Regions from separate parts of the Streptomyces sp. NPDC003456 genome, predicted to be linked through region 2. Evidence: riboswitches for the same ligand, from Rfam matches in the RefSeq annotation. Region 2 holds a riboswitch; the other holds the start of a gene.
The links. Region 2 has a riboswitch for S-adenosylmethionine ahead of ACFYWG_RS15095 (aminotransferase class V-fold PLP-dependent enzyme). Riboswitches for the same ligand answer to the same signal wherever they lie in the genome.
Positions count from the first base shown of each region.

Region 1: another riboswitch for S-adenosylmethionine. It lies ahead of thrC (threonine synthase); the one in region 2 lies ahead of ACFYWG_RS15095 (aminotransferase class V-fold PLP-dependent enzyme).

Region 1 is NZ_JBIAOK010000007.1:109,494-114,937, reverse strand. It holds gene ACFYWG_RS27950 (MoaD/ThiS family protein) at 242-517, opposite strand; gene thrC (threonine synthase) at 619-1,905, opposite strand; SAM riboswitch class I at 1,924-2,079, opposite strand; gene ACFYWG_RS27940 (glucosyl-3-phosphoglycerate synthase) at 2,233-3,177, shown strand; gene ACFYWG_RS27935 (trehalose-6-phosphate synthase) at 3,252-4,640, shown strand; gene otsB (trehalose-phosphatase) at 4,648-5,444, shown strand, end outside.
Region 2 is NZ_JBIAOK010000003.1:926,030-931,473, reverse strand. It holds gene ACFYWG_RS15115 (hypothetical protein) at 1-77, opposite strand, end outside; gene ACFYWG_RS15110 (rhomboid family intramembrane serine protease) at 236-997, shown strand; gene ACFYWG_RS15105 (Lrp/AsnC family transcriptional regulator) at 994-1,275, shown strand; partial or broken gene ACFYWG_RS15100 (glycerate kinase) at 1,414-1,596, shown strand; gene ACFYWG_RS15095 (aminotransferase class V-fold PLP-dependent enzyme) at 1,551-2,918, opposite strand; SAM riboswitch class IV at 3,081-3,197, opposite strand; gene trpD (anthranilate phosphoribosyltransferase) at 3,277-4,341, opposite strand; gene ACFYWG_RS15085 (cytochrome bc complex cytochrome b subunit) at 4,478-5,444, opposite strand, start outside.

The DNA of each region.
Region 1 (5,444 bases), on a different contig from region 2:
GGCAAGTCGGGCCGCACAAAAAGAACAAAAGCCGCGAAAGACGTGCACACTTTGGCTACATCTTGTCGGGCTCGCGGCAGGAATTCAGGGTTCCGGTCGGTGGATCCGGAACGCGTTCCCCAACTGTACCGCGCTCAATCACACAGAATTGCCCCCTCCGCTTCTCTCACGGTGGGGGCAATTCGATGCACGCTCGGTGACCGGCATTACTCCAGGTAACAATCAAGCCGGTCGGCCGGATTCATCCGCCGGCGACCGCCGGGATGATCGACACTCCGGCACCGTCCGGCGTGGCCGTCTCCAGCCCCTGCTCGAACCGCACGTCGTCGTCGTTGACGTACACGTTGACGAACCGCCGCAGCTTGCCCTGGTCGTCCAGCACGCGGGCGGCGATCCCGGTGTGGTTCTTCTCCAGGTCGGCGATGACCTCCCCGAGGTTCGCGCCCTCGGCGGCGACCTCGGCCTGCCCGCCGGTGTAGGTGCGCAGGATGGTGGGGATGCGAACGGTGACGCTCATCGGACATGTCCTCCGGTTCTTCTTGAGCTACGGCTGGGGCGCGCCCTCAGGGGCGCGGGGAACTGCGCGACCAGCCCCCACCGGCCCGCAGCGAACAACGATCAGACCAGCCCGGCCTCACGGAACGCGTCCAGGTTGGGCCGGATGGTCGCGGTCAGCCCGGTCCCGGCCACCGCGTCCAGCGTCTTCAGACCGTCCCCGGTGTTGAGCACCACGGTGGTCTTCGCCGGGTCGAGAACCCCGTTCTCGATCAACTTTCGCGTCACACCCACGGTCACCCCGCCGGCGGTCTCCGCGAAGATGCCCTCGGTCCGTGCCAGGACCTTGATCGCGTCGACGACCTGCTCGTCCGTCACGTCCTCCACCGCACCGCCCGTCCGCCGCGCGATGTCCAGCACGTACGGCCCATCCGCCGGGTTGCCGATCGCCAGGGACTTGGCGATCGTGTCGGGCTTCTGCGGACGCACCACGTCGTGGCCGGCCTTGAAGGCCGTCGACACCGGCGAGCAGCCCTCGGCCTGCGCACCGAAGATCTTGTACGGCTTGTCCTCGACGAGACCGAGCTTGATCAGCTCCTGCAGGCCCTTGTCGATCTTCGTGAGCTGCGAGCCGGAGGCGATCGGCACCACGAGCTGGTCGGGCAGCCGCCAGCCGAGCTGTTCGCAGATCTCGTAGGCGAGGGTCTTGGAGCCCTCCGCGTAGTAGGGCCGCAGGTTGACGTTGACGAAGCCCCAGCCCTCGCCCGCCGGGTCGCCGATGAGCTCGGAGCAGAAGCGGTTGACGTCGTCGTAGTTGCCCTCGATGCCGACCAGCTCGCCGCCGTAGACGGCGGCCATGACGACCTTGCCCTGCTCCAGGTCGTGCGGGATGAACACGCAGGAGCGGAAGCCGGCCCGGGCCGCGGCGGCGCCCACCGCGCCGGCCAGGTTGCCGGTGGAGGAGCAGGACAGGGTGGTGAAGCCGAAGGCGCGGGCGGCCTCCAGGGCCTGCGCGACGACCCGGTCCTTGAAGGAGTGCGTCGGGTTGCCCGAGTCGTCCTTGACGAACAGCTTGCCGGCGTCGACGCCCAGCTCGCGGGCGAGGTTGTCGGCCCGGACGAGCTTGGTCCAGCCCGGGTTGATGTTCGGCTTGTCCGCGACGTCGGCCGGGACCGGCAGCAGCGGGGCGTAGCGCCAGATGTTCGCGGGTCCCGCCTCGATCCGCTTGCGCAGCTCCTCGGCGTCGTAGGACGAGAAGTCGTAAGCGATCTCCAGCGGGCCGAAACACTCCTCGCAGGCGAAGACCGGGCCGAGGGGCACGCGGTGACCGCACTCGCGGCAGCTCAGCGCGGCGGCCGGGCCGAGGTCTACGGTGGAGTTCGTGGTGCTTGCAACAGTCTGCACAGCCATGTGAGGCGAGGCCCTTTCTCCTCATCTTCCTCACGACGCATCTCGCCGTGAGACGGATTTGGCACCTTCCCTAGCCGGGAGCCTCGCGAAGTGGTCAGCGGTGACCTACGAGAACCGACTGGAGGGTTGCCGGGGCTTCATCGGGCCGTTTCCCTCTGCCCCTCTGGATGAGCTGTATGTGGTTGTAGGCGGCGGGCGACCCCGGACATGCGATGGTCATCCGCGTTGTTCAAGACTGTAACCGACGACCAGGACAGTTGAGATAGCCGTCCGCACCGCGAGACGCGTCACATCCGTCCCGCCGAGAGAACGCAAGGAGCAGCCACGGTGCTGGAAGAAGTCGAGCGCTGGCTGAGCGCCCGTTCCTGGTCCGTGTACGACCGCCCGCTCCACAGCATCCTGGCGGCCAAGCAGCGCACGGGCCGCACGGTGAGCGTGGTGCTGCCGGCTCTGAACGAGGAGGAGACGGTCGGCGACATCTCCGCCGCCATCCGCCACGACCTGATGCTGCAGGTGCCGCTCGTCGACGAGCTGGTGGTGATCGACTCCGGGTCGACCGACCGCACCTCCGAGGTGGCCGCCGCCGCGGGCGCGACGGTGGTGCACCGGGACGCGATCCTCCCCCGGCTGCCCGCCCTGCCGGGCAAGGGCGAGGTGCTGTGGCGCTCGCTGCTGGTCACCCGCGGCGACATCGTCTGCTTCGTCGACGCGGACCTGCGGGACTTCTCGTCCGACTTCGTCTCCGGCATCGTGGGCCCGCTGCTGACCGACCCGGAGGTCGAGCTGGTCAAGGGCATGTACGACCGTCCCCTCGGCGGGGCCGCCGGGCAGGGCGGCCGGGTCACCGAGCTGATGGCGCGCCCGCTGCTCAACATGCACTGGCCGCGGCTCGCCGGGTTCGTGCAGCCGCTGGGCGGTGAGTACGCGGCCCGCCGCTCCCTGCTGGAGCAGCTGCCCTTCCCCGTCGGGTACGGCGTCGAGCTGGGCGTGCTCGTCGACGCCCTGCACCTGGCCGGCCTCGACGCGCTCGCGCAGGTGGACGTCGGCGTCCGCAAGCACCGCCACCAGGACGGGCAGGCGCTGGGCCGGATGGCCGCCGAGATCTACCGCACGGCCCAGCTGCGGCTGGCCCGGGGGCACCTGATCCGGCCGTCCCTGACCCAGTTCGAGCGGAACGGGGACGGCTTCGAACCGCGCACGTACTCGGTGGACACCGAGGAACGCCCGCCGATGGTGGAGATCGCCGAGTACCAGGCGCGGCGGGCCGCCTGACCCGGGCTGTTTTTCGGCCGCGCGCGGCAGGTCCGTACGTTTGAGCGTTTACAGGCCGGGCTAGGTTGAGGCCTATGGGTTCGACGTACGGTTCTGCACGGGTATTGGTGGCCTCCAACCGCGGCCCGGTCTCCTACACGGTCGGCGAGGACGGTTCGCTGGACGCCAAACGGGGCGGCGGCGGTCTGGTCTCGGGGCTCTCGGCGATCGGCTCGGACGCGGACGCCCTGTGGGTCTGCTCGGCGCTGTCCGACGGCGACCGCGAGGCGGTCCGGCGGGGGGTCGGCGAGGACGGCGTGCGGATGCTCGACATCCCGGCCGACGTGCACGCCGACGCCTACAACGGCATCGCCAACTCGGTGCTGTGGTTCGTCCACCACATGCTCTACCAGACCCCCCTGGAACCGGTCTTCGACGCGGAGTTCCGCCGCCGGTGGGCGTCGTACGAGACGTACAACCGGGCGTTCGCCGAGGCGCTGGCCGAGGAGGCGGCGCAGGGCGCGGCGGTCGTGGTGCAGGACTACCACCTGACGCTGGTGCCGGGCATGCTGCGCGAGCTGCGCCCGGACCTCAGGATCGGCCACTTCTCGCACACGCCGTGGGCGCCGCCGGAGTACTTCCGGATGCTGCCGGACGACGTGGCGGGGCAGGTGCTGCGCGGCATGCTCGGCGCGGACCGGCTCGGCTTCCTCACCCAGCGCTGGGCGGACGCGTTCACCGCGTGCGCCGAGCGGTTCGCGGGCGGGCTCGGCGGCACGCGGATCGGCGTGCACGGCCTCGGCGCGGACGCGGACTTCCTGCGCAAGCGGGCGCACGAGCAGGACGTCGAGGAGCGCATGGCGGCGCTGCGCGAGGAGATCGGCGAGGGCCGCCGCACCGTCGTCCGGGTCGACCGCACGGAGCTGTCGAAGAACATCGTGCGCGGCCTGCTGGCCTACCGGCGGCTGCTCGAGGCCCACGGCGAGTGGCGCGAGCGCGTGTGCCACGTCGCCTTCGCCTACCCCTCGCGGCAGGACCTCGCGGTCTACCGGGACTACACGGCCGAGGTGCAGCGCCTGGCCGACGAGATCAACGCCGAGTTCGGCACGCCGGGCTGGACGCCGGTCGTGCTGCACGTCAAGGACGACTTCGCCCGCTCCCTGGCCGCGTACCGGCTGGCCGACGTGGCCCTGGTCAACCCCATCCGCGACGGGATGAACCTGGTGGCCAAGGAGGTCCCGGTCATCTCGGAGAGGGGCTGCGCGCTGGTGCTGTCCCGGGAGGCCGGGGCGCACGAGGAGCTGGGCGAGGACGCGATCACGGTCAACCCCTACGACGTCACGGGCACGGCCGAGGCCCTGCACGAGGCCCTGTCGATGCGTCCGGAGGAGCGGGCCGAGCGCAGCAAGCGCCTGGCTGCCGCGGCCACGGCCCTGCCGCCCGCGCGCTGGTTCGTCGAGCAGCTCGACGCACTGAGGGGCTGAGCGGCCGATGAGCACCGCCCCCGCCCCCGAGCCCCTGCCCGCCCCCGTCACCGAGGCCGGGCGCCAGGGCCTGGACGCCTTGCTCGCCGGGCCCGGCAAGGCGCTGATCGGCCTCGACTTCGACGGGACGCTCGCGCCGATCGTGGCCGACCCCGACCGGGCCCGGGCCCACCCGGAGGCGCTGTCCGCGCTGGCCGCGCTCGCGCCGAAGGTGGCCGCCGTCGCGGTGGTCACCGGCCGGCCGGCCGAGGTCGCCGTGCGCAACGGCGCCTTCGCCGACGCGCCCGGCCTGGAGCACCTGGTCGTCCTCGGGCACTACGGCGCCGAGCGCTGGGACGCCCGCACCGGTGCGGTCACCGCCCCGCCGGCGCCTCCCGGGGTCGACGCCGTGCGCGCCGAACTGCCGGGGCTGCTGGCGGGCACCGGGACCTACGTCGAGGACAAGGGCCGGGCCGTGGCCGTGCACACCCGGCGGGCAGCCGACCCGCAGGGCGTCTTCGAGGCCCTGCGCGAACCGCTCACCGGGCTGGCGGCCCGCCACGGCCTGATCGTCGAGCCCGGCCGCATGGTCCTGGAGCTGCGCCCGCCCGGCATCGACAAGGGGGTCGCCCTGACCGCCTTCGCCCGCGAGATCGGCGCGGGCTGCGTCCTGTACGCCGGGGACGACCTCGGCGACCTGCCCGCCTACGCCGCCGTGGACGCCCTGCGCGCGGAGGGCACCCCGGGCCTGCTGGTGTGCAGCGGCAGCGACGAGGTGACGGAACTGCGCGACCGCGCGGACCTGGTGGTCGACGGCCCGCAGGG
Region 2 (5,444 bases):
GTCACGTCGAAGCGCGTGAGGTTGCCGCAGAGGGTGCAGCGCCACCGCGTCCCGGCGGTCGGCAGGGGAACCGTCATCGTGACCTGTTCTCTTTCCTCTAGTGTCCGTGACGCCACCGGCATCCCCGGTGCGTGTGGCTCGTAACCCTACGGCCTGGGGGGTGCCCGCCGCCCACGTGTCCACGGCGGCGAGGCGGTCTGCCCGGTTGCGTCCCCTTACGTCATGCTCTGTAGTCATGATCCGCAAGTGGAGTGCGTCGTTCGTCCGGGCCGGCAGGGCGGCCGGGAGGTCGTCGGCACCGGTGACGTACTCGCTGATCGCCCTGTGCTGCCTGGTCTTCCTGGCCGGACCCGGTTCGGGCCTGAATCCGGCCTACGGCACGGGTGACGACCTGCTCGCCGCGCAGCGCGCCTACTTCCGCCGCTGGGGCGTGATCCCCGCGGAGCTGTTCGACGGCTCCGCGGGCACCGGCGGCTCGGTCCTCACCCCCGTGACCGCGCTGTTCGTCCACGGCAGCTGGGTGCACCTGCTCGGCAACATGCTCTTCCTCTACGTCTTCGGGGCGATGACCGAGGAACGGATGGGCCGGGTGCAGTTCCTGCTGTTCTACACCGGCTGCGGCTGCCTGGCCCTGTTGGGCTACGCCGTCGCCAACGCCCACTCGGGCCAGTCCCTCGTCGGCGCCTCGGGAGCGATCTCCGCCGTCCTCGGCGCGTTCCTGTACCTGTTCCCGCGCGCCCGGGTGACCAGTCTCCTGCCGTTCCTGTTCTTCCTGCCGGTGCGCTTCCCGGCGTGGATCGTGCTGCCGTTCTGGGCGGCCCTGCAGTGGCTGGCCGCCGGGCGCGCCTCGGACGGGCCGGGGGTGGCCTACCTGGCCCACCTGATCGGGTTCGGGCTCGGCTTCGGCTACGCGTCCGTCCGCTACGGCCGCCCGACCGGCCCTACTAGAGTGAGGACCGCCCCTGCTCCGGCTCCCGAGGGAGAGAACCAGCCGTGATCACCGCGATCGTCCTCATCAAGACCAGCGTGGACCGGATCCCCGAGATCGCCGAGTCGATCGCGGCGCTGGAGAACGTCAGCGAGGTCTTCTCCGTCACCGGCACCTACGACCTGATCGCGATGGTCCGGGTGAGCCGGCACGAGGACCTGGCCGAGGTGATCCCCGGCCGGATCAGCAAGATCCCCGGGGTGGAGGGCACGGACACGCACGTGGCGTTCCGCACGTACTCGCAGCACGACCTGGAGGCCGCGTTCTCCATCGGCCTGGACGCGTAGGCCCCCGGGCGGTCCGGGGGCCGGTTGTTCGGCCGGGTCGATCCGTGCGGGGCCGGTCCGCCGGCCGTGGCGGATGAAGAGTTCTTCATCCGGGCTTCACGGAACGCGCCGGGCCGGGTCCGCAGGATCGTGCGGGACGCCCTGGCGGGCACCCTCGGCGAGGGCGCGCACGAGGTCCCGGGCGTGGACGCCTGCCTGCTCACGGACGCCACGGAAGGGGCCCTGCGGATGATCGTGCTCGGGTCCCGGCTACCGCCGCTCGCGGCCCGCGGCACTCACGCCGAGGTGTCCGGCACGCAACGGCCGTCCTCGGTGCGGTAGTTCCACTTCGCCCCGTCGGTCACCAGCTCCCGCACGGCCCGCACGAACCGCTCCACGTGCTCGTCCGGCGTGCCCGCGCCGAAGCTGACCCGGATGGCGTTGAGCGACTTCTCCCCCGGCGCGGCCTCCGGCGCCCCGCACTCGCCCTGCTGCTGCGGGTCGCCGCCGAGCAGCGTGCGCACCAGCGGGTGGGCGCAGAACAGGCCGTCCCGGACGCCGATGCCGTACTCGGCGGAGAGCGCGGCGGCGAAGTGGGAGCTGTTCCAGCCGTCCACGACGAAGGAGAGGACGCCGACGCGCGGGGCGTCGTCGCCGAACAGGGACAGGATCCGGACCTGGGGCACCTCGGCGAGCCCCGCGCGCACCGTGTCGATCAGGTACTGCTCGCGGGCGACCAGCGTGTCGAAGCCGGCCTCGGTGAGGGCCTTGCAGGCGGAGGCGATGGAGTAGGCGCCGATGACGTTCGGGGAGCCGGCCTCGTGGCGGGCGGCGCTGTCGTGCCACTCCACGTCGACGCCGCCGTCCTCCCGGCGCGTGACCTTGCGCGAGGCGCCGCCGCCCGCGAGGTACGGCTCGGCCGCGCGCAGCCAGTCGGACCGCCCGGCCAGCACGCCGGAGCCGAAGGGCGCGTACAGCTTGTGCCCGGAGAAGGCGACCCAGTCGACGTCGAGGTCCGCGACGGAGACGGGGTGGTGCGGGGCCAGCTGGGCGGCGTCCAGCACGATCCGGGCGCCGTGGGCGTGCGCGGTGGCCGCGAGCTCCCGTACGGGCCACAGCTCGCCGGTGACGTTGGAGGCGCCGGTGACGCACACGAGGGCGGGGCCTTGGGGGTCGTGGCCGGCCAGGGCCCGCTCCAGGGTCTCCACGGCCTGCCGGGGGCTGTCCGGGGCGTCCAGGAAGGTCACCCGGGCGCCGCGCCAGGGCAGCAGGGAGGCGTGGTGCTCGGTCTCGAACACGAAGACCCGGCAGTCGTCGGGCAGGGCGGCGGCGAGGAGGTTGAGGGAGTCGGTGGTGGACCGGGTGAACACCACCTGGTCGCCGTCCCGGCAGCCGAGGAACTCCGCGACGGTGCGCCGGGCGTTCTCGAACAGGTCGGTGGACAGCTGGGACAGGTACCCGGCGCCGCGGTGGACGCTGCCGTAGTAGGGCGCGTACGCGGCGACGTCGTCCCAGACCCGCTGGAGCGCCGGGGCGCTGGCCGCGTAGTCGAGCGCGGCGTAGGTGACCTCCCCGCCGGTCACCAGCGGGACGGTGACATCCCGCCCCAGAACGGGCAGCGGGGCGCAGACGGACCGGTCGGCGGCAACAGTGGAGACGGACATACGGAACTCCCGTGAGGTCAGGCGGAACCACCCGCGCGCCCGGAGGGCTGCCGGCGGGGGTGGGGAAGGAAGAGGGGATGCGGAGGCGGGGCTCTGCGGCCCTATCGCATTCGCTGACTCACGGAGAACTCCTCGACGACCAGGACCCCTGGTATCGCGAGGGGTCCGCGCTTGCCGCAGACCTCGCTGCCTGCGGCCCGGTCTTCACCCGGGGCACCCCGCCACGGACGGAGGGTTGCCGGACAGTCGGCCGGGGCCTCATGACTGTCACTCATGACCTGTCAGGAACGTACGCGAAAAGATCGGCGTCCCGCAACCCGGGTCCGGATCGCGGGACGCCCTCGTCGTCGTACAGGCCCTAGGCGTGGGTGGCGGCCACCCAGCGCTCCAGGGTGCGCTTGGCGGACCCGGAGTCGATCGACTCGGCCGCCTTCGCCATGCCGGCGCCGATCTGCTCGGCCAGCGTCCCCGTGCCCGGCTCCAGCGCCACCAGGGCCGCCGCCGAGTTGAGCAGCACGGCGTCGCGCACCGGGCCCGTCTCGCCGTCCAGGAGGCGACGGGCGACCTCGGCGTTGTAGGAGGCGTCGGCGCCGCGCAGGGCCTCGACCGGGACCAGGTCGATCCCCACGTCCCGCGGGTCGAAGGCCTCCTCGGTCACCGTGCCGTCCCGGACGATCCACACCCGGGAGGTGGACGTGGTGGTCAGCTCGTCGAGCCCGTCGTCGCCCCGGAAGACCAGGGACGAGTGGCCCCGCCCGGCGAAGACGCCCGCGACGATCGGCGCCATGCGCGGGTCGGCCACACCGACGGCCTGCGCACGGACCTTGGCGGGGTTGGTCAGCGGGCCCAGGACGTTGAAGATCGTCCGGATCCCCAACTGGCCGCGGGCCGCACCCGCGTAGCGCATCGACGGGTGGAACTTCGCGGCGAAGCAGAAGGTGATCCCGGCCTCCTCGGCCACGCCGGCCACCCGGTGCGTCGGCAGCTCCAGGTTGACGCCGAGCTTCTCCAGGACGTCCGAGGCCCCGGACGCGGAGGAGGCGGCGCGGTTGCCGTGCTTGACGACCTTGGCGCCCGTGCCGGCGATGACGATGGCCGACATGGTGGAGATGTTGACGGTCTTCGCCCCGTCACCGCCCGTGCCGACGATGTCGACGGCCGGCCCGGGCACCTCGATCACGTTGGCGTGCTCGTACATCGCCCGGACGAACCCGGAGATCTCCTCGACGGTCTCGCCCTTGGCGCGCAGCGCCACCACGAATCCGGCGATCTGCGCGTCCGTGGCCTCACCGCGCATGATCAGGTCCATCGCCCACGCGGTGTCGTCGGCGGTCAGGTCCCGGCCCTGCAGCAGGCCGTTCAGCAGCGTGGGCCAGGAGCGGCCCGCCGCGGTGTCGCCTCCAGCGGGGGTCACAGCGCTCATAAGCCGCTCCAGGGTCAGGTGTCCCGCACCGCGGGACGGAATGTCTCGACGCGTCCACCCTATCCAGCCCCGGACAGGGCGAAGGGCCCCGTCCGAACACCGGACGGGGCCCTTCAGTGGCGTGGCGAAGCAGTGATCAGTGGTGGCCGTGGCCGCTCGTGATCTCCCGGTACTCCTCGACGGTGGGCTTCGGGATCTGGGAGCCCTCGCCGTAGTAGGCGTCGCTGAGCTTGGCGCGCAGCTTCTCGGAACCCTTCACCTTGCGCTCGACACCGTTCTCGTCGACCGTCGGGCCGATCTCGGCCGGCTTGTACTGCTCGTGCGCCGTGAGCGTGTACATCTGCTCCTGGCTGAGCGGCTCGTGCACCTCGATGAACTCACCGTGCGGCAGGCGCTTGATGATGCCCGACTCGCGGCCGTGCAGCACCTTCTCCTTGTCCCGGCGCTGCAGGCCGAGGCAGATGCGCTTGGTGACGACGAAGGCGATGACCGGGCCGAGGAAGAACCCGATCCGGACGAACCAGGTGACCGCGTTGATCGACAGGTGGAAGTGGGTCGCGACGATGTCGTTGCCACCGCCGATCAGCATGATCACGTAGCCGGTGATCCAGGCGACACCCACGGCCGTGCGCGTCGGGGCGTTGCGCGGGCGGTCCAGGATGTGGTGCTCGCGCTTGTCCCCGGTGACCCAGGACTCGATGAACGGGTACAGGGCGATGATCGCGAGGAACAGGCCGAACAGGACCAGCGGGATGAACACGCCCAGGACCAGCGTGTGACCCCAGAAGTTGATCTCCCAGCCCGGCATGGCGCGGACCAGGCCCTCGGCGAAGCCCATGTACCAGTCGGGCTGGGCACCGGTCGACACCTGGTCGGGTCGGTAGGGGCCCAGGACCCAGATCGGGTTGACGGTCGCGATGCCGGCGATGGCCGCGATGACACCGAAGACCAGGAAGAAGAAGCCTCCGGCCTTGGCCATGTAGACCGGCAGCAGCGGCATGCCGACGACGTTCTTGTTGGTCCGTCCGGGGCCCGCGAACTGCGTGTGCTTGTGGTAGAAGACCAGGATCAGGTGGGCGACCACGAGCCCGAGCATGATGCCC